2 regions of the Cytobacillus firmus genome follow, and region 1 is predicted to be linked to the other one. Evidence: riboswitches for the same ligand, from Rfam matches in the RefSeq annotation. Region 1 holds a riboswitch; the other holds the start of a gene.
What was found. A riboswitch is a leader RNA that binds a small molecule or an ion and turns the genes downstream of it on or off. The one in region 1 is predicted to bind thiamine pyrophosphate.

Region 1 (15,950 bases):
TCGGAATGCTTTCAGCCTATTGGATCGGTAAAAAAGCAGGTACTTCCTTTCTTAGAAAATATGGAAGATATATTGGCATCACGGAAAAAAGATGGAATACCGCACAGAAAAAATACATGGAAAACCACCGTTTTATGATATTTGCCGGTTTCTATATGCCGGGAATACGTCAGATTAACCCTTACCTTGCCGGCATTTCACAAGTTCCTTTTCATCAGTATCTTCTATATTCTGCGGCAGGCTCCTTAAGCTGGGTGCTCCCTATAATTGCTGCGGGATACTTTGCAGGAAGCTTTTTTGATATTAATCCTGAATACGTGCCATACCTCGGGGTTTTATTATTAGCTGTATTCGTAATCTACATGCTCTTTAAGTATGCCAAAAACAAACTCAAGTGACAGAAAGGAGGTTATTATGAAAGTTCTCCTGCTCCCATTATTTCAATTCCCCACGGGACACTCAAAAGTTGCAAAAACACTTCAGGACCATATTATAAGCCAATATCCTGATGCGGAAATCAAAATAATCGATTTTCTTTCCTATTGCAGTGATAAGCTCGAAAAGCTGGTCTCAGGCATATATTTAAAAGGATTCCTGGGGGCCCCTTTCCTTTACAGGGCCTTATATTACACCATTATGTATAAACAGCATCCCTTTAAATTGCAGCCTGATTTACAGGTTCTATCCTATTATTTTGAAAGAAAAATGCAGAAGTTCCTTGATGAAGAAAATCCTGATTTAATATTTTGCACTCATTCTTTTCCATCCGGGATCATCAGTTCACTAAAGCAAAAGGGACGATACCGGGACATTACTGCGGTGAATGTTTACACGGATTTTTTTATAAATGATATATGGGGAAAACGGGGAATTGACTTTCATTTCGTTCCTCATAATGAGGCAAAGGAAAAGCTTATTAAAAAACACCATATTCCGGATGATCATATTTTTGTTACGGGCATTCCGGTTCATTCTGCCTATCACCTCCCGGTTCCATTTAAGAAAGATGACCGGATACGCCATATCCTGGTTGCAGGAGGAAACAGCGGCTTGGTAAACTGTAACTTTATCGAATCTATACAAAAGGTTCGGCATATTCGGTTTCTGATCCTTTGCGGAAATAATGAGGAATTGTATAGCTCACTCAAAGCACTTGATTCAAAGCAAATCGAGCCCATTGGATATATTGATAACCCAAATGAAATGAACCAGCTGTATAATAAAGCGGATGCTATTTTGACCAAACCAGGCGGAGTTACAATTAGTGAAGCACTGCAAAAGAAACTTCCGATTCTGGTCCATACCTCACTTCCGGGACAAGAGGAAATCAATTTGGACTATTTGCTTGAAAAAAATTTGGTGACTGTCATTTACGACAGGCAAATTACTGAACAGCTTAAAAACGAAGAAGCTATACTTAGTCTAAGAAAACACATTGATTCTTATCTGGAAAAAATCACTTGCCCATTGGACTATGCCATCTTCATTTCAATTAAAAGCACTGGCAGAAGAACGCCGGACACTGTTCATTCCTTGAGAGCCGTTCCAACTATCAAGTAAACCTTCAGTTCATTAAAATATATAAACAGCCTGGAATCTCCAGGCTGTCTTACATTTTCAATCAAACGTTTGATTGATCAATCCTTCTTCATAAAGAATATCCTCAATACCTGGGCCATTGCCCTGATCAGCTATGTCTTCCTCACAGCCAATTGAAAAATAGGTATACGAATAGTCATATCCATCTCCCTGTACACCGCCTGCTCCGCCATGTGAAATACAGCTGTCCGGTATAGGTTCACGCTTTCCCTTGTCATCCACATAATAGTACAAGTCTTCAATATACCCTTCGCTCTGGGGTAAAGAGGTAATGGCATATCCCCTGTCATTCACCCGAAATACATCATACTCCCCTTCTGTCTCAGGCGCAGGAGCATTCTCTATTTCATGAACAATCCTCACCTGACCAGCATACCCTTTTGGAATCAAATAAAGGTCATGTGTTTTTTCTTCCAGATCTGCCTGCTGCAGCATCCAAAAGAACCCTGCCGGCAGCAGGCAAGCGATGAGAAAACCGGCTGTATTTAAGGTAATTCTCCTCCCTCCTGGCATCTCACGGTCCCACTTTCGCCACTCGTCAACTAAAAAGAAAAGAACCGCTGCAATTACTGCATAATAAGCAAACCCTTCCATAATAAAATAAGTCACAGCAGCTAAAAAGGTATGAAAAAATGCAGATGCCGGGAATCGCCATACTGCCAAATTTCTGGTTAGAAACTCAGAAAGCAATGAAACCGGAATGCCGTATATAACATTTCCGAATAAACAGTACAAAAAAACCACGATCAGGAAAAAAGAAAACAGTTCCCCTTCTGAAAAGAAAAAGAGAAGCCAAAATCCAAAGGTAAAAAGAATGGAAGCCTGCAGGGCCGTTTTTATTTTTGATCCCAGCATTGAAATAAACTCCCTCCCCTTATATTGTGATTATTTTCACATATATACTAGCATACAAACAAGGCAATTTCCCATACTCCCTATATAAATTTGCGCAGAAGGAATGTGGGGAGGCCTGCTCCCCTACCTGACAGACCCGGCCTCAATGACTTCTCTTGCCCATTGAATTCCTTCTTCTGCCATTTTTTCCGAAGGGTTCGTGTGTGGTGTATATTCCATGACAAAAAACACATCCTCACATTCCTTTGCCAGAAAATCCATCAGTTTCTTTATTTTATGATGACGGCCATCATTCTCATGAGATGGATGCACAGGGACCCAGATATATTTATCGTCCTGGTATTCAACATTATGTAAATGAACAACTCTCACAAACTCAGCCCATTTTCCTATATAATTTATGGCCTTGTCGTCCGTGGCTAATATATAATCCCCGATATCAATACAGAGGCTGAGGCCATATTTCTTCCATGTCTCTACTGGAAAACTGTCAAGATAATCGATTCCTGCCGGCGATTGCCTGAATCCTAATTTTGGTTCACACACGATCATAATCTCATATTTTTTCTGAAGAGCACTGAGTTTCTTGAGTCCCTCCTCAATAATCTCTGCCGGATTCCCACTTGCTTCCTTTTTAAAATAAGGAAAGTGCACCAATATGTATTCAGCACCAAGCCGGGACATCCTTTCCACTTCCGCCTCAAACTGGATCCAGGCTTCCTCTGGATTCATACTGACCTTTTCCAGAAGATCGTATTTGCTTTGTCCCCGGAAAAGAGGCGAATGAAGACCAAAGCTTTTGTTTGTTTTGCCCATCAATTTAATAAAGCATTGAAAGGATTCCTCATCTTGAAATTCCCCTATCTCAATATGCGGCAAATGACGTTTAAAAAGTTTATGAAACAGCTTGCTGTCTGACAAAATGACGCTTCCTGATACCCCTATTTTATGAACCATTATATCCCCTCTCTTATGAATGGTTATAACAATCTTATCATACCTTCATGTAACTTATTGGGAAATAATACCGTCTATTCAGTAAAATAGGTGAGGTGTACTTATGGTTAAAAAGGTATTTACTTCAATAATTGGAGTACTGTTATTTTTCATTCTTTTTTTTCGGGGTGGAATCATTCTGGATTCCATCGGCATTCATTTCGGAAATCCTTTTGCAAAGAAACTGGAGATGCCCTCTGATTACTCACAGGCCGATTCAAATCAAAACGGCATTGCTGATCCGCTTGATATGGTCCAGACAGCCAGAAAAGAAGTGGAACAGCGCACGCCATATAAAAGTGCCTACTATGCGGGAGGCTATCCGCCCGATGGCGAGGGTGTCTGTACAGACGTGATTTGGAGAGGTTTCCAGGGGGCTGATGTAACCATAAAGGATCTTATTGATCAGGATATCGCCGAAAATACGGACTTGTATTCAAGAGTCCATGGCAAGCCTGATCCGAACATTGATTTCAGAAGGGTACCAAACCAGAATATCTTTTTTAGCCGGTTCGCAAAGTCATTAACAACAGAACTGATTCCAGGAGATGTTAAGAACCTTCAGCAATGGCAGCCGGGTGATATTGTGGTTTTCCTTTCTCCTAAATTCGACCATGTGGCTTTCATATCTGACAAACGGACTAAAGATGGCATTCCATACGTAATACATAACTCCACCCCATTTGCAGCAGAAGTAAAACTATCTTCTTTTAAGACTCCCATTACCGCTCACTACAGATGGGATTTTGAAAAAACGCCTGCACTGCCATAAAGCAGATGCAGGCGTTTTTCTTATTAAATAAGAAAGTATAAAATTTTGAACTTCGATAACTCTCTAGCGCAAGCAGCCTGCACATCGAGGTGTCGAGGGTGAGCGAGTCGCTTACGCTTTTCTATCTGACTGCTGCCGGATTGCCCGCCGGCCACTCTTCGCAGGTATAAGCCATCTCCCAGAAACCAAGCTCCAGCTGGCAGCTTTTTCGGAAAGCATCCTTCATTCGCTGCCTTTCTTCCGGTGATGCCGCTTCAGCAAGTTCATCCAAACGGTTTCTCATATTCATGGTCACAGCTTCGACTCTAAGGTTTGCATAAAAAGAAATCCACGGATAAAACGGATGGTTCTCATCTGGCTCATATTGCTTCATGAGCTCAAGCCCAATTTCCCAATAAGTCCATGGGCAAGGCAATAATGCAGCGAGTATTTCACCCATGCCGCCTGTATGGGCATGATACATCATATGCTTTACATAATGATCGGCTGTCGGCGGAAGCGGATATCCCTGCAATGCTTCGTAATCCACCCCAATCTGCTGGCAAAAATTATGGTGGGGGTGTACTTCGCTGTTCAATACAAATTCTATTTGCTGGTTAAAGTATGCAATATCCTTACGTTCAGCTGACTTTGAAATCGCAATTCCGTAAATATGCATGAACGCATTCAAATACTCAAAGTCCGCTTTAATGTAATGAGCAAGCGCCTCTTTCGGCACATCCCCTCTCCCGATCCCCTGAACAAATGGATGTTCAAATATCAGCTGAAACAAATCTTCATTTTCCTTGCGCAGAATTTCTGAAAAAGTCATAAAAAATAGCCTCCTTAATTAAATACAGAAGCTGCCGGGGAAAAAGCATGAGGATATATAATGAGGTCCTCACTGCTTCCCTGCGCTGGCATTATCCAGATCAGGTTCCAAGGGACCAAGGAAAAGCTCCTTATCTCAGCCGTAGCGCCCCTAGCAGTTTTCTAACATTTTTAATTGTTTTTTTATCGATTGTCTAACTTGACGTTTTTCGCTCATACATTTTGGATCTCGCCCATAACTCTTGAAAATCGCTCATAAAGTCAGATTGCTATGCTGCTCTCCCTTACTCTGCTAACCAATCTTACTTCTCCAGCCCAAAATCATCACATATTCTGAACCAAATTCTTCTCTTTAACCTTCGCTAACACCAACCAGCCTATCGCCGCACCGGCAATGCTGCTGACCAGAAACGGCGGCACAAAGAAGAATGCACCAGCTTCACTGCCCATGAGAAATTTTGCATACGGAACAGCAAACAATGCTCCGATTATACCGGTGCCCAAAACCTCGCCAGCGGCAGCCCATATTTTCCGGCCGAATTTCAAATAAAGGACACCAGCCAAAAACGCACCGATCATGCCGCCTGGAAACGCAAGCAGCGTCCCGAATCCAAGCATATTACGCAGCAAAGCAATCATAAAAGCAATGGCTGCTGCCGGCAGTGGTCCAAGAGTCACCGCGGCCAATACATTTACCGCATGCTGAACCGGATAGGCCTTGGCTATACCTGCCGGAAACCAGAGCAAATGGGATCCCAGTGTCCCAATCGCCGTAAATAGTGCCATCGTAGTCAACAATCGGGTTCTGTTCATCTAAACCTCCTTTCTAAAAGGGCAGCCTGATTGCTTATCTGGATGAGAAGTATGTATACAAAAAAGCCAGATCCCCACAAAGGACCCGGCTTGGTTTAAGTATATGAATCGACATATTGTCAAATCCTACTTCCCTCCGCTGGCATTAACCAGATCAGGTCCATAAGAGTCGGAAAGCTATAAGCGCTTTCCTCTCAGCCCGCACATTCGGGGCACCCCTAGTAGTTACATAGATATTTAATTTGATAAGCTATTTCAAGCTTAACAAATTATTCCGGCACTGTCATCAAACTTTTAACTTATATACTTCTCTTGATGCACTGGATTAAGCGCTCTTCAATTTCTGCTGCGAAGCTTTGAACAGATTCGTCATTGATTAGCTCAATCATACTTGTCGGCTTAGGCATCCCAATTTTCGTTTTGCCCTTGTCTTCATAGACGACAATTTTACAAGGCAGGAAGTAGCCGGCCATTTTATTCTGTGTTAAAACGCGATGTGCTTCATTCGGATTACATACCTCTAACACATGGAATGCCTCGTTATATTCCAAGCCTTTTTCCTGCAGCTTCTCCTGAACATTAAACTGCCATAGAACTCCGAACTTTTCGTCCTTCAGACTTCCTTCCAGTGAGGATATCGCTTCTTCAATTGATTTTTCGGTTTCAGCTGTGTAATCGAACATAACTGCATCTCCTTTAGTAATGGCATATTAATAATGTACCCCTATAGGTATACTATTAAACACAGTCTCAACTGTCAACAACCCAGAATTTTTTTAAGAAGGTTTTATCGAATTAACCGCAGACCAGCAATATCCTTTAAATTCCCCACCCCCGCAAGAGACAGAGACACTTTTGTTTCTTCTATAAAGTTGGCAAGCACTTTTTCAACTCCTTCCTGCCCGCCAATGGCCAAGCCGTACACATACGGCCGCCCCAGACAAACGGCGTCAGCTCCCAGTGCCAGAGCTTTAACCACATCTGAGCCTCGGCGAATGCCGCTGTCAAACAATACTGGAATCCTTCCTTTAACTTCCTTCGCAATCGGTTCAAGCGCATCAATCGCCGCAATCACTCCATCAAGCTGTCTGCCGCCATGGTTGGAGACAATGATACCGTCTATCCCTCTTTCAACGGCCAGCCTGGCATCCTCAGGGTGGAGAATGCCCTTTAATAAAATGGGCAGGCTGGTTTTCTCTTTTAATCTGGCAATATGTTCCCAGCTTAATGTTGGATGATGAATATTATCAAGGATTCCCTGTACGACATCACCGTCCTGGAGAGAAGCCATAAAGAAGGGATCGCTTTCATAGTTTGCTTTACCATAGCCAAGCTTTAACGGGGAAAAATTGTTTCTTAAATCGGCTTCCCTCCATCCCATCATCACCGTATCAACCGTTAACACAATTGCCTCATACCCCGCTTCTTCCGCACGGCGAACCATACTGAAAGATGCTTCTTCATAATTGGACCAATATAATTGGAACCATTTTGGACTCGAGCCTGTTGCCTTTGCGATTTCTTCAATGGAATAACTGGATACTGTGCTCTGGATAAAAGGAACTCCAAACGAAGCTGCTGCCCGTGCAGACGCCAGCTCTCCCTCATTATGTTCAAGCCGCTGCATCCCAATTGGTGCCAGGAAAACCGGGTAAGGATATGTTTTTCCACATAATTTCACACTTATATCAGGCACTGAAACATCTCTCAGCATCCTCGGTACTATTGAGTATTTTGCCAAGGATTCGATATTCTTTTTCAGCGTTTCTTCCCCGCCGGCTCCTGATTGAACATAGCCAAATCCACCTGCTCCCATTACTTTCTCTGCTTCTTCTTCCAGTTCCTTAAATGAAATAGGAAAGTTTTCTGCGAAACTAATATTCTCTACTTTTGCCATCATCCAGCCCGCCTTTTTTTGAATTTATTGAAAATAATATCACTTTTTTAGATTTTAAGAAACTATGTAACAATTTTGGAGCCTTTTCTCTGCAAATTAGCAGGGATTTCACAAAAAATCGGGAATAACCATGTTAACTTAAGGCTCTTTTCGTAAAAATAGTTTTTTCGCCTATCAATGTTGTCCGTTGATTTTCGCTCCAGGATGCTCAGCGAACAGCGGGGCGGGCGGTGAGCCTCCTCAACACTGCGCGTCTGGGGGGTCTCACCTGTCACGCTACTCCCGCAAGTTTCCATTGAGTAAACACCGCACGAAGAAAATGCGAATGCATTTTCGAGGATCTCGCACCTTTCGCTCCAATCAACTCAGCAAATTAAATATATAAAGCAACAAACTTTGCGAAAACAGCCTAACTTAAAGAAATTGGAGTGTAGAAAATGCTAATCAAACAGCCTTTTGATGAATTTCTGAAATTCCATTACGAAAGAATCAGTGATAGCAAAATGAAAGTCACTTTGCCCATCCAGCCGCTCTTTATTAACAGCGCCGGACTGGTGCATGGAGGGATCATTTCCACTCTTGCGGATGTAGCAATGGGGAATATTTTCGAGCCGGATGAAAATCAGAAGCAGTCCGTGGTGACCGCTGACTTGAAGGTCAGTTTCTTAAAGGGGGCGACAGGGGAATATCTAGTTGCCGATGCTCACCTTGTTAAAAGAGGACGGACACTCAGCCACACAGATTGCCTGATTTTTAACGATCAGAATCAGGTGGTTGCCAAAGCATCGGGAATTTTCGCATCTATTTAGAGTGATTAATCCTATCGTTGCCTGAATAGTTTCGCTGACAGCGATAGGAGGAATCATTTAGAGCTTACGGAAAATCCTAATAGCTTCTTTTCTTCTTTTATAAAAGTGAAAAACACTGTAAAATACTCCCATCGCCATTGAAACAACAAATAAAAGCTGTAAGCCAGATAAAGATAGTGCATTGGCGAATGAAAGAGAGTAAGCCAGTAGCAAGGAAGTTGCTATTTTGGATATAGAAGCAATTCCCAGGAACTTTTTAAATGATACACCACCCATTCCTGCTCCAACACAAATGATCTCATCCGGCAATATCGGAATAACAAACAGCAGTACTAGTATGGAGTTTTCATTTCTCTCCATGTATTTTTGGTATTTGTCCAGGTGCCGCTCCTTTATAAACCTTGATACAAGCTTTAATCCCCCTATCCTTGCAGTCCAGAACATAATAATAATCCCCGAAAGTGTACCTGTGAATCCAAGAAAGGCAGCGGCAGCAGGACCGAAAACAGCACTTCCTGCAGGCAGTGTGACGGCTTCAGGAAGCGGCAAAAGGATGGGCTGTAAAAAGCAAATCAGGAAAAAGATGAGCTTTCCTTCCGCTTCATATTCCCTCAGTATACTCTCGAGCCCATAGGCATCAGTAAGAACGAGTATCTTGGTTAAATAAAAGGTAATAAAAACGATTAAAAGCAGACTGAACATATAAATCAGTGCCAGTCTGCTGTATTTCAACCGGGATAACCTGCCTGCAGAAATAAAGTAAACATCCATCACTAATATGGCAGCCATGCCTGTAATATTAACCCATTTATAAGCCGGCAAAAGTGTCGGCATAAAATTAAACAATATATACAATGATATTAAAATGATAAGCCCATGCAAACTAACTTCCAATTTTTCATTCATACATTTTCCCCTTCTTGCTTTTCTTACCTATAGTTTAAAAAGAAATACAAGAAGGATTAAGCTCCCTCAGCATTAAAATAATCTAAGGCCAGAGACTTAGTTAAGAAAAGCGCAAGCGCCTTGTTCATGAAGGAACGCAGACTAAGATCGCCACGTCCTGTGGCAACGTCTGCATGACCCGCATCCTCCCAAAAGCTATCCCTTTCGGTCGTGCGATGTTTATGCTGACGAGGCCTTCCTTGTCCTGCGGGCCTCAAGTACAAGACGAGCCTTACGGAAAGGCGTCCTTTGCCTTTTTGGGAGGATCGGCTTGTGACCTCGAGGGGGTAGGCGCTGGAGATAAGACAATTATCGACGTTCAAAATTTTATACTTTCTTACCTTAGAAAAAAAGCAGGGATTATCCTGCTTTTTCTAATACTCTATCTCATCATAATCCTTAGGCTGCGGAACCGGCTGATCCCCCTTATATTTTCCAAACTCATTGACAAGCTCCCTCTCCTCTTTTGGACCTTGTGTCTGTTTCTTTTTTTGCTCATCTTTTCTAGACAACTCATTCGCTCCTTCCTTATGGTTCTTTAAATTAATATGTACTCATTACTTTTATTTCACGCATAACTTAGAAGGATTTTTCCTGAACTCTGTAAAATAGATAAAAAAAGAACAATTAGATGATAAATATAAGGAGATTCCCATGGTAAAATTAGAACCTTTTACAGAAGAAGACTTCGATTTGCTCATCAGCTGGATCAGCACACCGGAATTAATGATTCAGTGGAGCGGTGCTCATTTCGAATTCCCGCTTGATCATGTGCAGCTTGCTAAGTATATAAGCTCTGCGAATCTGGATACCAGCTCGGATTATATATTCAAAGTTATGGCAAACGATGAAATCGTCGGTCATATTTCCCTAGGCAGAGTAGACCGTGTCAACGAAACTGCGAGGGTTGGAAAAGTTTTCATCCGCCCTGAAGCACGGGGGAAAGGGTATGCTTCAGAAATGATTCATCAAATCCTGAACTTAGCCTTCCAGAAGCTGAAATTAAATAGAATCAGTCTCGGAGTTTTCGATTTTAATTTGCCTGCTATTAAGATCTACAAGCAAGCAGGTTTCCAAAAAGAAGGGCTTCTCAGGCAGACCAATAAAGTTAAAAATGATTATTGGAGCTTAATAGAAATGGGCATCCTGAAAGAAGAATGGCAAGCTAGCTCCGGGCTCATGGGTATTCAATCAAACGTTTGATTGAAAGTGCTCATTAAAAAACAGGGCGGATAACCTCCGCCCTGCTTGATCAGCTTGCTTTTTCCTCTGCTGGCACTTCCTGTACTTCCTTGGAAAGAATCCATCCAGCTAATGCTATTCCAATTAAGACTACGTAGAAAGTAGCTTTCCATTCCGTCGACTTGGCAAATCCTTCAGGCAGGATCGCCAGCGCCGGATGGGACATTGTGTAGACAGCCAGTTTGACACCAACCCAGCCGACAATACCAAATGCTGCAACCTCAAGTCCAGGTCTCCTGTGAAGCAGATCCACAAATAGGTTAGCAGCAAAACGCATAATGATCAATCCGATCATACCGCCTGCAAAGATGACAAAGAACTTTCCGCCGTCAAGTCCGCCTACATGGCCAAGTCCTGAATCCGGAAGAGCCACAGCCAGGGCAACTGCTGCCAGAATAGAGTCTACAGCGAAAGCAATATCAGCAAGCTCTACTTTAAAAACCGTAAGCCAAAAGCCTGATTGCTTTTTTGATTTTGTAATCTCTGCTTCTTCCTCGCCTTTTTTCACAAGAAACTTTCTTAATATATGATTGGCCGCGATGAACAGAAGATACAGTGCTCCGATCGCTTGAACCTGCCATACGTCAACTAAATAAGAAATTGCAAATAACGATCCAAAGCGGAAAACAAACGCTCCAGCCAACCCGTAGAATAAAGCCTTCTTCCTCTGCTCCTCCTGAAGATGCTTTACCATAATCGCCAGCACCAGCGCGTTATCAGCAGCCAATAAACCCTCCAGCGCCACAAGCAGCAGCAGCACCCATCCATACTCAAGTATTAGTGATAATTCCATCTAAGCACCCTCCCTTATTTCACCTTTGTGTATTTTTCGTCTAAACGCTTTTCAATTTTCTCAAGCATTGCTTGATCTCTCAGCAGCTCTTCTTTGTTTTTCTTAATTAATTCAGCAAACGATATCTTAGCTTTTTTCATCTTGGTCTCCTTTCCTTTGTTTTTTAAGTATTGAAAGCTTCGCACTGTTTCCCTGCAGTTATGTCGATTGAGGATTTCCATTGCCAAGCTATATCAGGCAATAAAAAAACCTCTACCAGCAAGCGGTAAAGGTTTTAAAAAACAAAAAGACCTTTACCCGAAACAGGCAAAGGTCTTGCTAACAACGTTAAGGTTGCCAACAAAGCCGGGAGCTCTTAACTCCGAAATGACGACTCTGCTGTAAAAGCTACTCCCCTTTAGGAGAAACTATTCAACTATTTAAATAAATCATATTCTATTTTCATCAAAATGTCAATGCTTATGCAAATCGGTAATAAATTAAAATGAATGTCGCAAGGACGAAAATAAAGTTCAGGAATACAAACACAAATTGATCCGCCTTAGTTTTGTGCAGCTTGATCGGCGGGTTATAGAAAGACACCCCTTCAATGATGAAAATAATCAGCACAATATGAATCATAAAATGCCCGATCACTTCTGTCATGCCAAACAGCATTGTGGTAGTGATGAAAATAACTGTCACGACGAAGCCAACTACACGGTTAAGAATCCCTACTACAAGAAGGTAACCGACCACAAATTCAATGAATGCAGCCATAACAACGAATGCAGCAGGTGCAAATCCGAATGTAGGGACTCCATGATTGGCCACAATATCCAGTGACATGCTTGGATATACCCATTTTTCGACAGCCACCCAGCATAAAGATAAACCTGTGCCCAAATATAAGAATGGAAATCCAACCTTCTCGAGCTTCGTGCTGCCGACCATCAGGACTCCAATAATGGCAACATAATATCCATAATCAAGCATATGGAAAATGCCATTCTGCATGGTAACGTACACAAACAGCCCCAGTAAAATAACGGCCCCGGCCTTTGTTGAAATATGATGAGGAATTAGCAGAAAGCCAATCGCAGCCCACGTTAATATCATAGCAATCGTGCTGGTTAAATGAAATTCAGGCGCAAACAATGTTCCGTTCGTTACCTGGATTATTAACGCCGCAGCAGTTCCATACTTCAGGATATATCTGCTGTATTTGCGGAATCCTGAGAGCCAGTCATCAAGCTTTTTGACTTTAGCCCATTGTGAAGTCTTTGGGATAATCAATGTCAATAGCGCAAGGACAATCGCAGCCGCCAGGGCCAGTCCCATGAATAAAGGTGATAATATATTTTCAATGGTTTCCTTTTTAGGCGCCACATTCGTGAACCATTTCACATGAGCGCTTGTAAAAAAAGGCGTCATGACTAAGCCTATTATTAATAATAACTGAAATATTTTTTTCATGGTGAAGGTGCCTCCCTGTTGGATTTTTAGATAAACAATATAAGTACAGTATTAATATATTATACTGTTCATTCCAGTGGATTATTCAAAAATGAATATTATGTGAAACATTTCACAAATTAACACACAATAAAAAATACAGGCTAATTTGCGCCTGTATTTTTATTCCCTACTTTTCTCTTTTCAGAGCTGAAAGTGCCGGCTTTTTCTCTTCTTTCATTCCCTCATCTGACACTAAGTCTTTTGCCGCGCTTTTAAACTCAGTTAATGTCCGCCCAAACGCCCTCCCAATTTCGGGAAGCTTTGATGGCCCAAATATGATCAAGGCAATGACAAGAACAAGAATTAAGCCTGGAATGCCAATGTTAGAAATCATCTTCTCACCGTCCTATTAATGTAATACCTTTTCGCGCTTTTTCTTAAGCTGCTTTTCATGTGCCCGGTTATGGGCACGATGACGGTCTTCCTCAACCTCGGCAGATATTCGAACTCCCTGAGGGACAGCAGAAGCCGAAACCTGCTTCAATCCAGCCTGATCTTTTTCAAAAACAAATGATGCTCTTGTTGAAATATCCGCTCCTGGCTCTGTTACGAATGGAAGAACCCGATAATCCGCACGCCATTGCTCTGGTGTTACCCGGCAGCGGACATAGCCTCTATAATTATTAAAAAACTTAATATGCGGATTCTCTGCAAGCGTCTTTTCCGTATCTGCTCTCACATCTGATCCGTTCCCTCCTGATGTGATAGAGGTTCCGACAAATTCGGCCCCAATCAGCTTTGCATTTGGATCATCATAGTCTGTTAGAATATTGGAAGCCCAGCTTGCATGAACATCTCCAGTCAGGACGATCAGATTTTCGATATTGTTTGAAGCTGCGAAATCAGCCAGGCGCTCCCTGGCAGCAGGATATCCATCCCATGCATCCATGCTGAACTTCGGCGAAGCACTTGTCCCGAAGTTCCTCTGGACAAAAAACACCTGCTGTGCAAGCACATTCCAATGAGCATGGGAGGTACTAAGATTGCTTTCAACCCACTGTTCCTGTTCTTTTCCAAGGAGAGTCCGGGCTGGATCAAGCGACTCCGGTGTATGCGGCTTGCTGCCATCACCATTTGCCTGGTCATCCCGATATTGCCGGGAATCAAGCACAAGGAATGACGCCAGGCTGCCATAGCTGAACTCCCTATACAACTGCATACCATCACCATTTGGCATGGAAGATAACCGGAGTGGCATGTGCTCATAGTATGCCTGATAAGCTGCTGCCCTGCGTTTAATAAATGCTTCAGCTGACTGGCCTTTTTCCGGAATCCCTCCTGCATAGTTATTTTCCACTTCGTGGTCATCCCAAGTGACCACCCAAGGGAAAGCAGCATGAGCTTCTCTAAGATGCTGATCAGATTTATACTGAGCATGGCGATTCCGATAATCTTCTAGAGAGATAATTTCCGGCCCGCTATGATGGCGGACATTTCCTGTTGGTGAAATATATTCATTTGGTCCATATTCATATATGTAGTCGCCAAGGTGAATGACAAAATCCAAATTTTCCTTTGCCATATGCTGATAGGCTGTAAAAAGTCCATGTTCATACTGCTGACATGAAGCAAATGCAAATGATAGCCCTGATACTTTGGCACCCGCAGGCGGAAGTGTCTTTGTTTTGCCGATTGGACTAAGCTCATTGCCGCTTTTAAAACGATAATAATAAACAGTGTTTGGCATTAAGCCTTCTGCCTCCACATGCACAGAATGCGCCAATTCGGGCACTGCAATTTCAGTCCCGTGTTTAACAACTTTTCGGAAGTGTTCATCTGCAGCAAGTTCCCATTTGACCGGTACAGCATGATTTGGCATCCCGCCTCCATTAAGTGGATCGGGCGCTAGCCTTGTCCATAAAACCACACTGTCAGAAAGAGGATCTCCTGATGCGACACCGAGCGTAAAAGGGTATTTGCTGAACTTAGGAGCAGCATCAACCTTTAGATTACCCACCCCTAATGATTGCGCCATAGCCAGCGCCAGCGAAAAGCCGGCTATTTTCCCTGCACCAGATAGAAAGCTCCGGCGGTCAATGTCCCTCTTCAGATTTTCTTCATTAAACTTTCTGATTAAATCATCAATCGATCTCTCATTGTTCATTTTCTTCACCTCTTAATTCAATCTGGATTCACATTTGATTATAAGAGGCATTTTTTAAAGCAATATGAAGATGTGTAAAGGAGAATGACAATACCTCTGCCTATTTTATCAGGTCTTTTGTAAGGATTTGGTTATTCTTTCGCCTGTAATCTAGACTTGCAGCCAAAAAGCCTTTGTTCCCCTGTATCATTTGTCCCAGCTATTTTTACAATATATACATAGAATATTAACGAATCCTGTCAAAATCTTTTAGTTTACTAATCTATAAATAGTGGTTATGATGATAGTTATAATCTTGAAAAGGGGTGAGGGAATGAGGAAACGCCAGGTAATGCCACTTTTACTGCTGTCTGTGTTTTTATCCTTTCTCATTACCCAATATCCTGGTGTCCATTATAATGACATTCCGATGGACCAAAGCAAAGCGGTAACAGTTTCGGACTTTACCGAGAGCTTCCTATTAAAAGATGATCCCAAAAAGCATATCTTCACGTTGGATATCATCTCTTTATCCTTTACAACTCTGGCAGTTATCCTTTTTGTATATAGTGCCCTGCACATCGCCCGCAGGAAAAAGATATTTTATACTCCAATTTTCTACGAGGCGAATTATGTCATTCAAGCTCCTTAATTGTCCAACCAAACAATTAAAGGAGGAAGACATAATGTGGATTAGATTTTTAATGATTGGGTTATTTTCATTAACAGCTTCCAGCCTGTTCTTTTATCAGGGTATGGAAATGTATCATGCTTTCACAGATTTCTTTAGACAAAAATAAGAAGTTGGCGCCCAGGGATTCCCTCCCTGGGCGTTTTTA
Region 2 (15,950 bases), 1.0 Mb from region 1:
ATTGCTAGTTTGCAATGAAGAACTCAACCACCTCCTATGGGTATCCAAAAATGGAAAACCCTGCCGTTACCCTGTACTTTAGCTAAATTAAAGGCTGGAGATTGTCGAAAAATAAAGTTTTTTGCAGTGCTTTTATGAAAATGGCTATAATGCTTCATAGGTCATTAAGGGTTACAGGCTTAAAGAATGAACTTTTTACGGTTATTTATAGAGTAAAAGTATTATTTTTCCATATATTCAAATGGATCTTGGAAAAAATAAGGAAAAGGAGGGAGGCAGTATTTTCACAGAATGATAAAATAAATAAAAAGGGTGGAGAACTTAAAGGAATCCTTTACTCAAAATTGCAAAAAATGAAATCGAAGATGGGTAGTCTGGGGTGTAACTTTATTCATCTTTTTACAGGTGAAAAGAGATTGAAAAAAGTTACGGTTAAAAAGGCGCTTTCTCGGATTTTTCTCAAATTTGATGCTAAGGAATCAGATTGTTTTACATTATAGGATAAATGAACAGGTTATAAATTATGGTTTTACCACAAGTTTTACATAAACAATGAAAAAGTGTTTCTTTTCTGATTTTTATTCGTCTAATAATATGCGAGGGGGCGCCACAATGGAGAGAATAACGGCAGAAGCGTTTGAAGATATATACAGCGAGTACAGCGATCGAATTTATGGATACATATTTCTTCTCGTAAATGATAAAGAAGTGGCGGAAGATCTGACACAAGACACCTTTATCAAAGCCTACAAATATCTGAATCAATTTAATGGGGATTCCCAGATCTTTACGTGGCTTGTCCGGATATCCAGAAATGTAGCCATTGATTATTTGCGCAAAAAAAGCAGATTCAAATTTTTCTCAATAGAAAAATTCCAACTCCAATCAGATGAAGATACTCCTACAGAGATAATGATTAAGGGTGAAAAAGTTACACTCTTATATGAAGCAATCCGCCATTTGAAATTAAGCTATCAAGAAGTGCTGATTTTGAGAAAAATAAAGGAGTTTTCCATTAAGGAAACGGCTGAAATCTTGAATTGGTCTGAAAATAAAGTGAAAATCACCACTTCCAGGGCACTCGCAGCGCTAAAAAAAGAATTGCAGAAAAGGGGGGAAATCCATGAAGAGCTCATTCGGATCCGATAATTCCTTTCGAGAATTGGGACGAATTCCGCGTTCTCAAAAGCAAAAGCAGGAGAGTCTGCAAAAAATATTGAGGAGCATAGAGGAAAAACCTGAAAGAAAGAAAGCTATTTTCCCGAGATTTTTATCTGCTGCCGCTGTAATGGCTGCTTGTGTCATGTTCGCTTTCATTATATTTTCTGAGGATTCTATGACCAGAGGCAGGAGCAGTTCAGAGATGCTTGGGAATAGCTTTATAAGCCAAACAACCATTGCTATATCAGAAACCGAGAAATCCTTCTCTGCCGATGGAAAGTATTCAGCTGAAATCGCGACTGTAAAAGATCCAAAGTGGGAAAACACGGCAAGAAATGCCATAAATTCGGCCATCCCATCAGAGACAGTCATTGATGCCAAACCAACCTATGATATCCAATTTAATTTAAAGGGAAAAGAACCGGTAAAGATGAAAGTCTGGAACGAGCAAGGCGAAGTTTACTTTAAGCTAATTGATAGTGAAGAAATTTATTCAGTTCCTGCTGCAGAGGGCTCTCTATTTATTGAATATATAGAGGCAATCGCGCAAAGCATTCAAAATACTCCTTGATTTGACTCCTGTAAGGGGTCATTTTTTTTAGGCAGAAAGGGCTGGATTTTGACAAATATCGAGAATTTTTTCAAATAAATGTTTTATCCCAGATTAAAAGGGTAGTACTTACTTAGTTAATAAAAATTTTTATTCGCTTGATTCCTGCAGGCAGGGAATAGGCAGAACATTAAAGCTGAAAATTATAAATATTAGGGGGAGCATCATGAAAAAAGGACTTCTTTTTATTATTTCCGCATTCCTGCTTATTGGAACATTAACAGGCTGTTCCGGGGAAAGTGCTCAGGCAGAAAAGACGAAGGATGGAAAGGTCGTTGTTGATTTTTGGAGTTTTTGGGGTTCAGAAACAAGAAGGCCAATTATTGAAAAAATCATAGATGATTTTAACAAATCACAGGATGAGGTTTTTGTTAAGCATACATATTTGCCTTGGGGAGATATTTGGACAAAGAATCTGGCATCCGTTGCTGCCGGTAATCCTGCTGATGTTATTATTAACGATATTAATTCGGTCGGCCAGCGGGCAGAAAATGGACAATCTGAAGATTTGAGCAAGTATATCGATGATTCGTTTAAAGACCAGTTTTACCCGCATTTATGGGAAACGGTAATGTACGAGGACAAGGCTTATGCAGTTCCATTTAATACAGATACCAGATTGCTATTTTACAATAAAGATGCTTTCAAAGAAGCGGGCCTTGACCCGGAAAAGCCGCCTGCTACATGGGCTGAACTGGAGGAGTATGCTCAGAAGCTGGATGTTAAAAATGGAGATCGCTATGAGCGGGTTGGCTTTTACCCGCTTTGGGGCAGTATCGGCGCAGCAAGCTGGATGACAAGCGCTGATGGCGGAAAAGGATTCATTCAAGATGGCAAACTTTATATCAATACTCCTAAGAAGCAGGAAGCGCTTCAATGGCTGCTGGGATGGAAGGAGCGTCTCGGCGAGAAAACAGTTCAGTCTTTTGAAGCTGAATTTGGAAGTGAACAGTCAAATCCGTTCATTGCCGGCAAAGTGGCAATGTGGGTGGATATCGGTACATTTTACACACAAATTCGTGATTATGGCAATGATATGAATTTTGGGGTTGCCCCGATTCCTGCATATGAAGAAGGTTCCGGGAACTGGAGTGATGGAGGTGGGTTCGTAGCTGAAATTCCGAAAGGAGCCAAACACCCTGAGGAAGCTATGAAGTTTATCGAGTATCTTACAGGTCCAGAAGCACAAAAATATTGGGCTATGAAAAATTATGATAATGTCGCAAATAAAGAAGCTGCAGAGGCCGTGGTAAAGGAACTTAAAGGCGATGATCAATATGTATATGAAGCGACTGTGAAAAACCTGGATCAGACGCAATTATTCCCTGTCCCGACACAGTATCCCGATTACCAGAATCGCATTAATCCTCACGTAGACAATGTTCTGCTAGGTAAAACCAAGCCAGAAAAAGCGCTCGAAAAAGCAGAAGAAGATGTTGAAAAAATAAAGAAAAATTAGAACAAAGAGAGAAGGGTAATCCTTCTCTCTTTATAAATACTATAAAAAGAAGGTGTAAGGGTTGAAATCATATGAGACAACGATTGAGCGCCGGGGAGCAGATTTTGCAGGAAAAAAAGGGAAGGCATCATCACACAGACGGCTGTCACGCCAAACAAGAGAAAATATCTTTGGCTATCTATTTATCAGCCCGTGGATAATCGGATTTCTGGGACTGACACTTGGCCCGTTATTATTTTCCTTATTTGCCAGTTTTACAGACTATAATATCACTTCAAAAATGAATTTTATCGGCCTTGATAATTTCAAACGCATGTTTACGATTGATGACCTATTTAAAACGTCACTATGGAACACGTTATATTACGTTTTATTCTCTGTCCCGCTGACCACAGCAGGGGCGATTTTTCTGTCGGTTCTTCTAAATCAGAAAGTAAAAGGCATGAAATTTTTCCGCACACTTTATTATCTGCCTGCTATCCTCTCAGGTGTTGCAGTTTACTTTTTATGGATGCAGCTGCTGAGTCCGTCAACAGGTCTGGTTAATACGTTCCTTGCATGGTTTGGAATTGAGGGGCCAGCCTGGCTGTTTGACCCTGAATGGACAAAGCCTGCTTTGCTTTTGATGAAAATGTGGAGTGTCGGGGGAGGAATGCTTCTATATCTGGCAAGTCTGCAGGGGGTGTCAAATTCCCTTTATGAAGCAGCGGATCTGGATGGGGCCGGTGTAATGCAGAAATTTTTTTACATCACATTGCCAATGATTTCGCCGATCATTTTCTTTGATGTGCTGACAAGTACGATCGGTTCATTTCAAATTTTCCAGGAGGCTTATGTCATGACGGAGAATGGAAGCGGCGGACCTGGAAATTCACTTCTGTTCTATAATCTTCATATGTGGAATAATGCGTTTGAGGTGTTTGACATGGGCTATGCCTCTGCAATGGCCTGGCTGTTGTTTATTGTCGTTATGATACTGACAATCATTAATATGAAAATCGGTAAAAAATGGGTTCATTATGAGGGAGGAGATGATAAATGAGATCTGCTGCAGCACCGAAGTTTTATGAGACGAAAAAATTCAAAGATAAAGTAAAGCAGGCGATTGTTTTCATCGTTTTATTAGCAGGAAGTGTACTGGTAATATCTCCGCTTTGGTGGATGATTTCGACTTCTCTGAAATCCCCTGCAGAGATAGCTCAATATCCGCCGACCTTTATGCCAAAAGAATTCCATTTTTCCAATTATGTTGACGCCTGGAAAACAGCACCGTTTACCCGCTGGGCTATGAATACATTCTTTATTGCCTTTTGCGGAATGGCGGGAAGCGTTATTGTCAATTCGCTGGTTGCTTATGCATTTGCGAAGATCCGTTTTAAAGGAAGAAATGCTCTGTTTATAGTTGTGTTATCAACCATGCTGATCCCAGGGTTTGTCACCATGGTGCCTCAGTACATTTTATTCTCCAAGCTTGGCTGGGTAAATACGTATCTGCCGCTGGTTGTTCCGGCCTTTTTGGGGAGTGCCTTTTTCATCTTCCTGCTTCGCCAGTTTATGATGACCATTCCGAATGAACTTATTGAAGCAGCTGTACTGGACGGTGCTAATCATATTCAGATATGGTGGCATATCATGCTGCCATTGACGAAGCCGGCGCTTATTACTGTAGCCATTTTCTCATTTAATGGCGCATGGAATGATCTTCTTGGCCCGTTATTATATTTAAATGATGAAAGTCTCTACACCCTTCAAATCGGTCTTCAAACCTTCAAGGGAACTGTACAGACACAATGGCATTACCTGATGGCCATGTCAGTCATGGTATTATTGCCAGTAGTGCTGTTATTTTTCTTCTTCCAGAAGCACTTTATAGAAGGTTCGAATATCGCATCAGGCACGAAAGGATAACAAAAACGGCTAAGCCATTCGCTTAGCCGTTCTTTTCATTGTATAGGGCAATAGGTTCTCCATTCCCCGTCAACACACACCTTATGGCGGGGAACATAGCATTCAATGATCACAGAATCCGGATTCAGCCCGTTTTCTTCAAGCTGGGATGATACTGAAGCTTCGGACTCAGTGTTAGCGGATGAGCAGGGATACCCGCCGCGCCATTCATACTTTGTACAGTAGTAGCATAGCTGGCCGGATGCTGTGGCTTTATCGGAAGAGACTGCATTACTTTTAGCCGCTTCTTTAATCAGCTGTGTTTTTTTCAATTCTACTTCTGTTAAATAATCAGTAAAGGTGCTGTCTTTTGAGATATCTATTTTGGTCTCTTCTTCAGATTTCAGGTCTTTTACATAAAAAGCTTTATCCTCAATAAGCCTGCTGAAATCAACCAGCCGCACTTTTAATTCCTTCCCGGACTCAAATGAGAAAGATAAAAGGGACGAGAAATTTACGAGAGCTTTTTCATCTAAGGAAATGTTTTTTTCGTTGTATTCAATTTCATATTGCACTGTCCAGCCATATTGTTTTCCTTTTTCATCAATAAGAGCTTTTGGCTGGATGGAGGCATCTTTTAATATAGAAGCTTTGAATTGCTTAAACTCATCAGATTTTAACACGGCTTTCATGAAATCTTTCTCAGTCAAACCTGCCGAATTACTTTTGGGCTGTGCAGAAACATTGCCTGAGAAAACTAGTAAAATAGTCAATAATAAGAAAATATACTTTTTCATCACATACCTCCTAAAAGTATTGTCCAATATAAGATTAACCTATATTTCCATAATTAGGAATGGTGCGATGTGATTATATTTATCTAGTATATTTTATCTAATCTAAATAAAAAACTGCCTTATGGTAAAAGCCTATTTAATGCAGATTAATCAAATATTATAGAAGCTTTTTGTGTTATCATAAAGCTTCTTAAGGGCGCTGGTGAAAGATATTTCTTTTAGTTCAGCAAGGGCACTGATGGAATGGGCCATCATGGAAGGATGGGTAGGTTTGTTTTTAAAAGGGCCCTCGAATTCCCATGGGCCGTCTGTTTCTGCCATCAATTTATCCAGCGGGTAATCCCGTACGAGGCCCTGTATTTCTTTTTCATACATGATATCTGGAGTAAAGGATATGTAATAGCCATTGGAAATCAGCCTGCTTGCTGCTGCAGTGTCACCTTTAAACCAGTGGAAATGAGCCTTTTTAATCGAATGCTTTTCCAATAAATTGCACACAATCTGTGCATCATCATAAATTGCATGGAGGACAATGGGTTTATCCTGTTTTTTTGCAAGCTTTATGAATTCTTCGAGAAGTTCAATATATCCGCCTGGGATCTTGCTCCCCTTAGGTCTCAAATAGTATGGAAGGCCAACCTCGCCAACAGCAGCCATCTGCTCTGTGTGAATCTTTATCCAGCTGAAAAGCTCTGAAATATCATGATCATTGGGCAGTACCTGTTCAGGGTGAAAACCAAAGGCAGGTTTAACAAAGGGATAGATTTCTGCAAGAGCAAGGTTTCTTTTGCAGGATTTTAAATCGCTTGAAACTGTAACAAGTGAAAGCTTAAACGGCAATTCATGAAACATTTTTTCTAAATCAATATCGCTGTACTTATCAAGATGAATATGGGCATCAATATAATTATCCATGCTGCTGCCTCCTAATGATTTTTCAGCGCATGATGAATGCTTCTTTTGCATTCAAGGAAATTTTCATCCAGAAAAATTTCCTCCATTCGCGGCCGCCCAAAAGGCACTTTATATTCTTGAACCACTTTAGCAGGCTTGCTGCCGAGTATTAATATTCGATCAGAGAGGTAAATGGCTTCTTCGATATTGTGAGTGACAAACAGAATCGTCGGCTTATGTTCATTCCAAATATCGAGAAGCCATTTTTGCATATCAAGACGGGTAAGCTCATCCAAAGCTGAAAAAGGTTCATCCAGCAGTATGATTGGCTGCGGGCTTAATAGTGCCCGGATAAAGGCGGTCCTTTGCTTCATGCCTCCTGATAATTCATGCGGAAAAGCATTTTCATAGTCACCGAGTCCGGCTTTTTGAAGCATTTTTCTGGCTGTTTCCGGATCGGGTTTCCCCATAATTTCCTGGCCAAGCAGAACATTCTGAAGGATAGTTCTCCAAGGCATCAGGGAAGGTGTCTGGGGCATATAGCTAATTGAACCGCGTTTGCCGCTGATTTCGGCATTCCCTAGCATTATGGACCCTTCCTCAGGCAGGAGCATCCCGCCAATCAGGTTAAAGATAGTGCTCTTTCCGCTGCCTGATGGACCTAAAATCGAAACAAACTCTCCTTCATTTACTTGAAAACTCAAATTGCTTAAAACTTGATTTGAATCAAAATTTTTCGTTAGAGAATTAACCGATAATTGTATCATTTCCTCCCACTCTCCCTGGACTTCCATTTAATAAGCAAACGTTCTGAAAGTAATATACCTCCAAAAAGCAGCAAACTTAACAGCATAATCGCAAGTATGGCTACAAAAACACGGTCTGTCCGAAAGGAAGAAGAGGCTAGAGTCATATAAACCCCTATTCCGGCTTTGGCTCCGAGCCATTCAGATATTACAGCACCCATCACACTATAGGTCGCAGAGATCTTTAGCCCGGAAAATAAAGATGGAAGGGAATGGGGAAGCTCCAGCTTCCAAAACAGCTGTCCTCTGCCGGCTCCAGCCATCAGCATATAATGCCTGAGATCTCCTGGAGTTTGCCGAAAACCATCCAATGCTGCAACAGTAATGGGGAAGAAGCATACCAGCGTAATGACAATAAGTTTTGGAAGTATGCCAAATCCAAACCATACAACCAGTAAAGGAGCCAGAACAATTATTGGCACATTCTGTGAAAGGATGAGAAGCGGGTAAACAGACTCTCTTATAAAAGGCAATAAGTGCAATATAACAGCTGTAAGCAATCCGATGGCAGTGCCAATGGCAAATCCACATAGTGAAAGCAGGACTGTCGATTGAAGATGCGGGCGGAAGCCCTCCCAGCCCAAAACTGCCTCCTGAATGATATCTGTCGGGGGAGGCAGGAGCCAAGCAGGGACTTCTGCCAGATTTACCGCCATCTCCCAGAGAATGAATAAAAGGAGGAGAACCGCAGCCGGCCTCCACCCTTTTCTGAATACATTGATCATGGACGGTATTTCTCCGTTAAATCACTCATTTCAATTCCAGCGGGCTGATAGAGAATCTTAACCTGTGAGATTACGTTGCTGCTGCCTTTTTCAATCATTTTTCTGTTCATGTCAGCAATGATTTTCAATAAGTGTTCTAAATCGCCTTCCATCGTTGTTTCAAGGGGATGCACTTCGTACTTAACACCGGATTGCTGAATAATACTGATCGCTTCATCAACGTATGGTATAACATTTTCCCCATCTTTTGTTTTTGGTATGATTTGAATGCTTACAAGTGCGTTTGCCATTTAATAAACTCTCCTTATTCCGGCAGGAAGTCGTTTGTAAATGCTTTGCCGGCATCTAATTCTTTATCTAATAGACCATTTTCATGCATCCAGTCTGCATAGTTTTCCCAGACCTCAAGCTTTTGTTCTCCCCATCTGGCAGCATCATCCTGATAGCGCGGGGATAGCCACTCCTGGCTCTTTTTGACCAATTCGCTGTCCAGGTCAGGAGCATTCTTTAACAAGATATCAGCTGCTTCCTCGGGCTGGTCGATTGCAAATTCATATCCTTTGGCTGCAGCATTTACAAATGCTTTGACAGTTTCCGGATCATCTTCAATCATTTTTTCACTCGTAGCCAGAACAGGCGTGTAGTAATCCAGTTTTTCTGAGTAGTCTGTGAGGTAGACCATATTAATCTTTTCCCCCCGAAGCTCAGCTTCTACACCTGTCCATCCGTAATAAATCCATGCGAAGTCTATATCTCTTTTAACCGCCGTAAAAAAGTCTGCATCTCCCATGTTCACAATTGACACCTTATCAGCATCGGCATTTTCCTTCTTCATTAGGGAGTCAATTACTGATTTTTCTACAGGAGCTCCCCACCCGCCATACGTTTTTCCTTCAAAGTCTTTCGGTGATTTAATGTTTTTTTCAGCAGGGGATGCAAAACCGGATGTATTGTGCTGAATAACAGCTGCTATCGATACCAGAGGCACACCCTGAACACGTGCTTCCGTAATGCTTTCCTGATAGCTGACACCGAAATCAGCCTTGCCTGATGCCGTCAATTGATCTGCGCCTGCTTCACCTGGCATGATAATTTCGACATCGAGCCCTTCTTCTTTAAAATAGCCTTTTTCTTTTGCCGCATATAAGCCAGTATGATTGGTATTTGGCGTCCAATCCAGTACGACAGTAACTTCCTTCAATTCTTGTTTGCTGCCTGCATCTTCATTTCCAGTCTTAGCATCCTGGCCGCTGCCGGCACAGCCGGATAGCAACAGAAGCGCAGTAATAACCGCAATACATTTTTTCATAGAGAAACCTCCCAAAAGCTTTTATGTAATAAGGAAAGTTGATATTAGTCTGCCCTGAAAAATAAAAAACGCCCCGGCATAATACCGGGACGCATATAAAAAACATTTTATTATGTTTAAGAATATGTTCCCTACGCCGGTATTAGCCAGATCAGGTTCAAAGGGTCAGCATCTTAAGGATGAAGTCTCAACCGGCACACCGGTTCCCCTACATTTCTTGCTATTTAATTTTAACAGGCATGAATACTTTCCATTATTTATTATAGCAGACAATATCAAAATGGACACCCTTTTGAAAGTTATTTCATTTCAATAGTCCGGCTCTCTTTCCAGGTTTTGAATTTCTCAATTTCACCTGTAATCTGGCTGACGGCAAAACCAAGTACTGCTGCATCATCGAGGATACCCATTCCAATTAGAAAGTCTGGAACCAGGTCGATAGGAGAGACAAAGTATAGGATGGATGCAATAATAAAGATAATTGATTTTTTGGAGATATGCCGGTAATCGCCTTTTGACCATGCCTTAACTAAATCGATCAGCAGCTGAAACTTTTCCCATATATCACTTAACGAAGATTTGTTTTTCTCAGCTTTAAGTGTAGCCTTTTTTAGAAGTCCTTTTGTTTTTTCGGGATCATCCGCATAGCGTTGTGCCCTGGAAGAAAATTTTTTATAGCCGTCCTTATAATCTTTCGTTTCTATTTCAGGCATAGCCATCACTCCTATATTGATAATTCGTAAAAACAGTTATAATCTATTATTTACCGCATACCTGACATGACATAAACATTTAACCAGGAGAAAAAAATGGAAATACCCTTCAAACCTGTGAAAATATTTTAGTGGGAGCTGGTATTTATGCTTGAGAAATGGCTGAAGGAATCAAATTATACAGTAATACTACCTGGAGCAGGTATGTCAACTGAAAGCGGGCTGCCTGATTTCAGGTCAGCCAATAATGGTTTATGGAACGGGAAAGATCCTGGGAAAATTGCCAGTACTGAGGCATTGAATGAAAATGTGAAAGAGTTTATAGAATTTTATCGGCACCGGGTAATCGGGCTCAAGGAGTGCAGCCCTCATAAAGGCCACTATATTCTTGCTGATTGGGAAAAGAGAGGCGTTTTAAAGAGTATTATCACCCAGAATGTGGATGGATTTCATCGGCTGGCAGGGAGTGAAAATGTATCAGAGCTTCATGGGAATCTGCAGACACTCCATTGCCAGCAATGCAAAAAAGAGTTCCCGGGCGAGGGATATTTGCATGGACACGTTCAATGTAATTGCGGGGGGCTGCTTCGTCCTTCAGTAGTTCTGTTTGGGGAGATGCTGCCTGAGCAGGCTTTAGATTTTGCAGCGGAAGAATCAGAAAAGGCAGAACTATTTATTGTTCTGGGGTCATCCCTGACTGTGACACCAGCCAATCAGTTTCCGCTGATAGCAAAACAAAACGGAGCAAAACTGGTTATTATTAATATGGAACCCACTGATTTTGACTTTTATGCTGATGAAGTGATCCATGAGCGCAAAATTGGTGAAGTTCTCGAAGAACTTGATCGTGCCTTAGTGCAGTGGGAGAATCAGAAATTATAAAAACTATGATTTTTTGAGCCAATCCCCTATAATGGACAATGAACATGATTACTGCTGTTTCAAGCGATATGATATATAAGGAGTGTTCAGCATGTTATCAAACATCGGTATTCCAGGCTTAATTCTCATCCTGGTTCTTGCTCTTATTATTTTTGGTCCTAAAAAACTTCCTGAAATAGGGAGAGCATTCGGGGAGACCTTAAAAGAATTTAAGAAATCTACCCGTGATCTCACTAAAGATGATGATGATGATAAAAGAAAATAGCCTAATGGTTTAGAAACCGGCTTTGCAGACGATTAGTCTTCGAAGCCGGTTTTTCTATTTTATCGCAGTCTAACGGGCAGTAAGACTCCCACTTCAAGACTCAGAGGAACCAAAGGAGGATAAGTGGGGGTCAAACTGCCCGTAAAGGCCCGATTGGTGAGATACAGTGAAACTTGCCGACGCGCAAGCAGAGGCTTAGTTGAACCAATCGGGTTCGTAGTGTCGATTGATCGAAGCGCTAGCGGAGATCTTAGCGACACTAGAACGCGACTAACAATCAGTGGGGGATAAGGAAAACCCCCACTGATTGAAGTTTCACTTTATGGCTTTCGAACCGAGTGAAAGGGTATAGAAAAGAAGGAAAAGAAAAAAAAGTTGACTAACATGTATATACAAGATAAAATGAAAGCGTAAACAGTTCATGTATATACAAGTTAGTTTGTGTGTAATGGATAGATGTATAAAAATCGAGAACGATAATAAGAACCTTATAACTGTTTTTTTCTTTAATATGAAAACGGTAACAGGAGGAGAGTGTAGAATGGCCACAAATAAAGAGTCAGCAGAGCAAATCGTAGAAGCTATCGGGGGCAGGGATAATATCGCTGCGGCCACTCATTGTGTAACAAGGCTGCGTTTTGCATTAAAAGATGAAGGAAAAGTCAATAAAGAAAAGCTCGAAGATATTGATATTGTAAAAGGTTCATTTTCTACCAATGGACAATTCCAGGTTGTAATTGGACAAGGCCTCGTTGATAAAGTATATAAAGAAATGACAGATGCAACCGGTATTGGCGAATCGTCAAAAGAAGAAACCAAAAGTGCAGCTGCCGAAAACTTAAATCCTCTGCAGCGTGGAATTAAAACACTGGCTGATATTTTTATTCCAATCCTCCCGGCTATCGTAACAGCTGGTTTGCTGATGGGAATCAACAACATTATGACAGCGCCGGATATTTTCTTCGATGATAAGTCGTTTGTTGAAGTTTATACAAACTGGGCTGATCTGGCGAGCATCATTAACCTGATTGCCAATACTGCTTTCGTATTTCTTCCAGGCCTGATTGGATGGAGTGCTGTAAACCGGTTTGGCGGCAGTCCGCTTCTTGGTATGGTACTTGGTTTGATGCTGGTGCACCCGGATCTTTTAAATGCATGGGGCTATGGTGCAGCAGAGGAAGTTCCGAAGTGGAATTTATTTGGTTTTGAAATTGAAAAAGTAGGTTACCAGGGCCAGGTGTTGCCTGTATTATTTGCTTCATATGTGTTGGCTAAGATAGAAGTATTTCTGCGAAAAAGAATTCCTGATGCGTTTCAGCTTCTGACTGTCGCGCCAATCGCTTTGCTTATTACTGGATTTCTTTCTTTTATTGCCATCGGACCAATTACATTCACGATCGGCAGCTGGATTACAAATGGAGTTGTCGGAATCTTTGATGCTGTTCCGGCCCTTGGAGGTTTGATTTACGGAGGATTATATGCACCTCTTGTTATCACTGGCATGCATCATACATTCCTGGCAGTCGATCTTCAGCTAATCGGCAGCATTGGCGGCACGTTTTTGTGGCCGATGGTGGCACTATCCAATATTGCACAGGGTTCAGCCGCTTTTGCCATGATGCTGTTAAGCAAAGGGAACGAAAAGCTGAAAGGGCTTGCGCTCACTTCTTCCATTTCAGCGTGGCTGGGTGTAACGGAACCGGCGATGTTTGGGGTTAACCTTCGATTTAAGTATCCGTTCTTTGCAGCGATTATTGGATCAGCTGCAGCAGGCATTTTCATCACTATTAATGGAGTTAAGGCACCGTCAATTGGAGTAGGCGGCTTGCCGGCATTCTTCTCCATCTTTGCGGAAAACTGGGGTGCTTTCTTTATTGGAATGGGAATAGCACTTGTAGTTCCGTTTGTATTAACTCTAGCTTTCTCGAAATTTAAAAAAGCCTAAATAAAATGATTGATGCCATGGAGTTCTATGATTCCATGGTATCGCCATTTTTAGGCTTGCTCAATATTTTATTATACCGGAGGTTTCATTATGAAGAAGCAATGGTGGAAAGAGAGTGTAGTTTACCAAATCTACCCTCGAAGCTTCATGGACAGCAATGGAGATGGAATAGGAGATCTACAGGGAATTATCTCAAGGCTTGATTACTTGAAAGAGCTTGGAATTGATGTGGTCTGGCTTTCTCCAGTTTATAAATCACCAAATGATGATAATGGCTATGATATCAGTGATTATCAGGATATTATGCGTGAGTTTGGTACTATGAAGGATTGGGAACAGCTTCTTGGAGAGCTGCATAAAAGAGACATCAAACTCATTATGGATCTGGTGGTGAACCATAGTTCAGACGAGCATATCTGGTTTTCAGAAGCAAGGAAATCGAAAGATAATCCATACAGGGACTACTATATATGGTGTGAAGGAAAGAATGGAAAGGAGCCGAATAACTGGGGCAGTAATTTCGGGGGATCTGCCTGGGAGTTTGACGAAAGTACAGGAGAATATTATTTGCATCTGTTTTCAAAAAAGCAACCTGATTTAAACTGGGAGAATCCGAAACTGAGAAAAGAAATATACGACATGATGACCTGGTGGCTTGAAAAAGGGATTGACGGGTTCAGAATGGATGTAGTCAACTTTATCTCCAAAGTGGAGGGTCTGCCTGATGATGAACCAAAGCCCGGTAAGAAATATGCTTCTGGAAGCAAGTATTATCGAAACGGCCCGAAAATTCATGAATACCTGCAGGAGATGAATGAAAAGGCGTTATCGAAGTATGATGTGATGACTGTCGGCGAAATGCCGGGTGTAAATCCGGAGTGGGCTCGGCAGTATACGGGGGAATCACGCAATGAGCTGAATATGGTCTTCCAATTTGAACATGTTAGCCTCGATAACGGGCCAAATGGCAAATGGGACCTCAAACCCCTCGATCTATTTGACTTAAAAACAAATCTGACCAAATGGCAAAATGAACTGGATGAGGTTGGCTGGAACAGCCTTTACTTTAATAATCATGATCAGCCGCGCTCTGTTTCCAGATTCGGGAATGATGGAGAGTATTGGGATAAGTCAGCAAAGATGCTGGCAACATTGCTGCATATGATGAAGGGAACTCCATATATTTATCAGGGCGAAGAAATAGGAATGACGAATGTCCGTTACTCAAGCATTGATGAATACAGAGATATAGAAACACTTAACTTTTACAAAGAAGCCCTTAACGATGGCTGGACAGAGGAAAAGGCACTGAAGGCCATCTATGCAAAAGGGCGTGACAATGCAAGAACGCCAATGCAATGGAATTCTTCCAGGCACGGAGGATTTACGAAAGGAACCCCATGGATAAAAGTGAATCCTAACTATAAAGACATTAATATCGAAAAGGCCATTGAAAACCCTGACTCTGTCTTTCATTATTATAAAAAGCTTATTGAACTTAGGAAGAAAAATGAAATTATTATTTACGGAAAATATAACCTTATACTTGATCATCATTCTGAAGTCTACGCCTATACAAGAACACTGGGCAATCAGACTCTTCTTGTCATGTGCAACTTCTATGGCGGAAACACTGAAGCAGAACTCCCTGCAAAGCTCCAGGGGGAAAAATTCGAACTGCTGATTGGGAATTATAAAGATATACAAATCAGCAGAACAATTAAACTTCGTCCATACGAAACTCAGGTGCTTCTCTTTAACGGTTAAAATGTGAGTTTTGTAAAACGCTACCCATATTTAAATACTTTACTGAGTTGATAGGAGCGGAAGGCGCGAGATCCTCGAAAATGCTGTCGCATTTTCTTTGTGCGGTGCACATCCTAAGGAGCTTATCCAGTGTCCTGCGGGAGCAGCGGGACAGGTGAGATCCCGCAGACGCAAAGCGTCGAGGAGGCTCACCGCCCGCCCCGCGGGTTTGCTGAGTGCCTGAAGCGGAAATCAACGGTCAGAATTGCAAGCATGTGTGCTTAATTTATATGCCAACAGCTTCTAAAAAAACATCTAAAAATACTTAAACAGGGTGATTCTAAATGAAACAACCGTGGTGGAAAAAAGCAGTAGTATATCAGATTTATCCGAAGAGCTTTAACGACACGACAGGAAATGGAGTCGGAGACATTCCTGGAATTATTGCCAAGCTTGATTACTTAAAAGAATTAGGTGTGGACGTCGTCTGGCTGACACCCATTTATAGATCGCCACAGCGGGATAACGGATATGACATTAGCGACTATTTCAGCATCCATGAGGAATATGGAACGATGGCAGACTTTGATAAGCTACTTGAAGAAGCCCATAATCGGGATATGAAAATTATTATGGATATCGTTGTTAACCATACTTCCACCGAACATCAATGGTTCCAGGAAGCAAAAAAATCAAAAGACAATCCATACCGGGATTTTTATATTTGGAAAGATCCGAAGGAAGATGGAAG

Region 2: linked by a shared signal. The riboswitch ahead of NAF01_RS07680 (ABC transporter substrate-binding protein) and the one ahead of thiW (energy coupling factor transporter S component ThiW) in region 1 are both predicted to bind thiamine pyrophosphate.

What each region holds. Positions count from the first base shown of each region.
Region 1 covers NZ_CP098323.1:431,130-447,079, reverse strand. The annotation lists gene NAF01_RS02290 (DedA family protein) at 1-398, shown strand, start outside; gene NAF01_RS02285 (MGDG synthase family glycosyltransferase) at 415-1,560, shown strand; gene NAF01_RS02280 (DUF6843 domain-containing protein) at 1,618-2,454, opposite strand; gene NAF01_RS02275 (TIM barrel protein) at 2,578-3,411, opposite strand; gene NAF01_RS02270 (DUF1287 domain-containing protein) at 3,515-4,222, shown strand; gene tenA (thiaminase II) at 4,344-5,033, opposite strand; TPP riboswitch at 5,094-5,195, opposite strand; gene thiW (energy coupling factor transporter S component ThiW) at 5,357-5,845, opposite strand; TPP riboswitch at 5,960-6,075, opposite strand; gene NAF01_RS02255 (DUF302 domain-containing protein) at 6,145-6,528, opposite strand; gene NAF01_RS02250 (alpha-hydroxy-acid oxidizing protein) at 6,633-7,742, opposite strand; gene NAF01_RS02245 (PaaI family thioesterase) at 8,180-8,551, shown strand; gene NAF01_RS02240 (TVP38/TMEM64 family protein) at 8,609-9,457, opposite strand; gene NAF01_RS02235 (hypothetical protein) at 9,871-10,008, opposite strand; gene NAF01_RS02230 (GNAT family N-acetyltransferase) at 10,151-10,699, shown strand; gene NAF01_RS02225 (TerC family protein) at 10,749-11,531, opposite strand; gene NAF01_RS02220 (FbpB family small basic protein) at 11,546-11,671, opposite strand; gene NAF01_RS02215 (hypothetical protein) at 11,991-12,986, opposite strand; gene NAF01_RS02210 (twin-arginine translocase TatA/TatE family subunit) at 13,156-13,362, opposite strand; gene NAF01_RS02205 (alkaline phosphatase D family protein) at 13,378-15,132, opposite strand; gene NAF01_RS02200 (hypothetical protein) at 15,446-15,763, shown strand.
Region 2 covers NZ_CP098323.1:1,458,834-1,474,783, forward strand. The annotation lists gene NAF01_RS07625 (hypothetical protein) at 135-500, shown strand; gene NAF01_RS07630 (RNA polymerase sigma factor) at 613-1,149, shown strand; gene NAF01_RS07635 (hypothetical protein) at 1,124-1,732, shown strand; gene NAF01_RS07640 (ABC transporter substrate-binding protein) at 1,938-3,230, shown strand; gene NAF01_RS07645 (carbohydrate ABC transporter permease) at 3,292-4,272, shown strand; gene NAF01_RS07650 (carbohydrate ABC transporter permease) at 4,269-5,138, shown strand; gene NAF01_RS07655 (hypothetical protein) at 5,174-5,914, opposite strand; gene NAF01_RS07660 (TatD family hydrolase) at 6,065-6,829, opposite strand; gene NAF01_RS07665 (ABC transporter ATP-binding protein) at 6,841-7,575, opposite strand; gene NAF01_RS07670 (ABC transporter permease) at 7,572-8,339, opposite strand; gene NAF01_RS07675 (thiamine-binding protein) at 8,336-8,629, opposite strand; gene NAF01_RS07680 (ABC transporter substrate-binding protein) at 8,644-9,648, opposite strand; TPP riboswitch at 9,760-9,868, opposite strand; gene NAF01_RS07685 (YkvA family protein) at 9,948-10,361, opposite strand; gene NAF01_RS07690 (NAD-dependent deacylase) at 10,509-11,243, shown strand; gene tatA (twin-arginine translocase TatA/TatE family subunit) at 11,335-11,508, shown strand; gene treP (PTS system trehalose-specific EIIBC component) at 12,050-13,453, shown strand; gene NAF01_RS07705 (glycoside hydrolase family 13 protein) at 13,544-15,220, shown strand; partial or broken gene treC (alpha,alpha-phosphotrehalase) at 15,544-15,950, shown strand, end outside.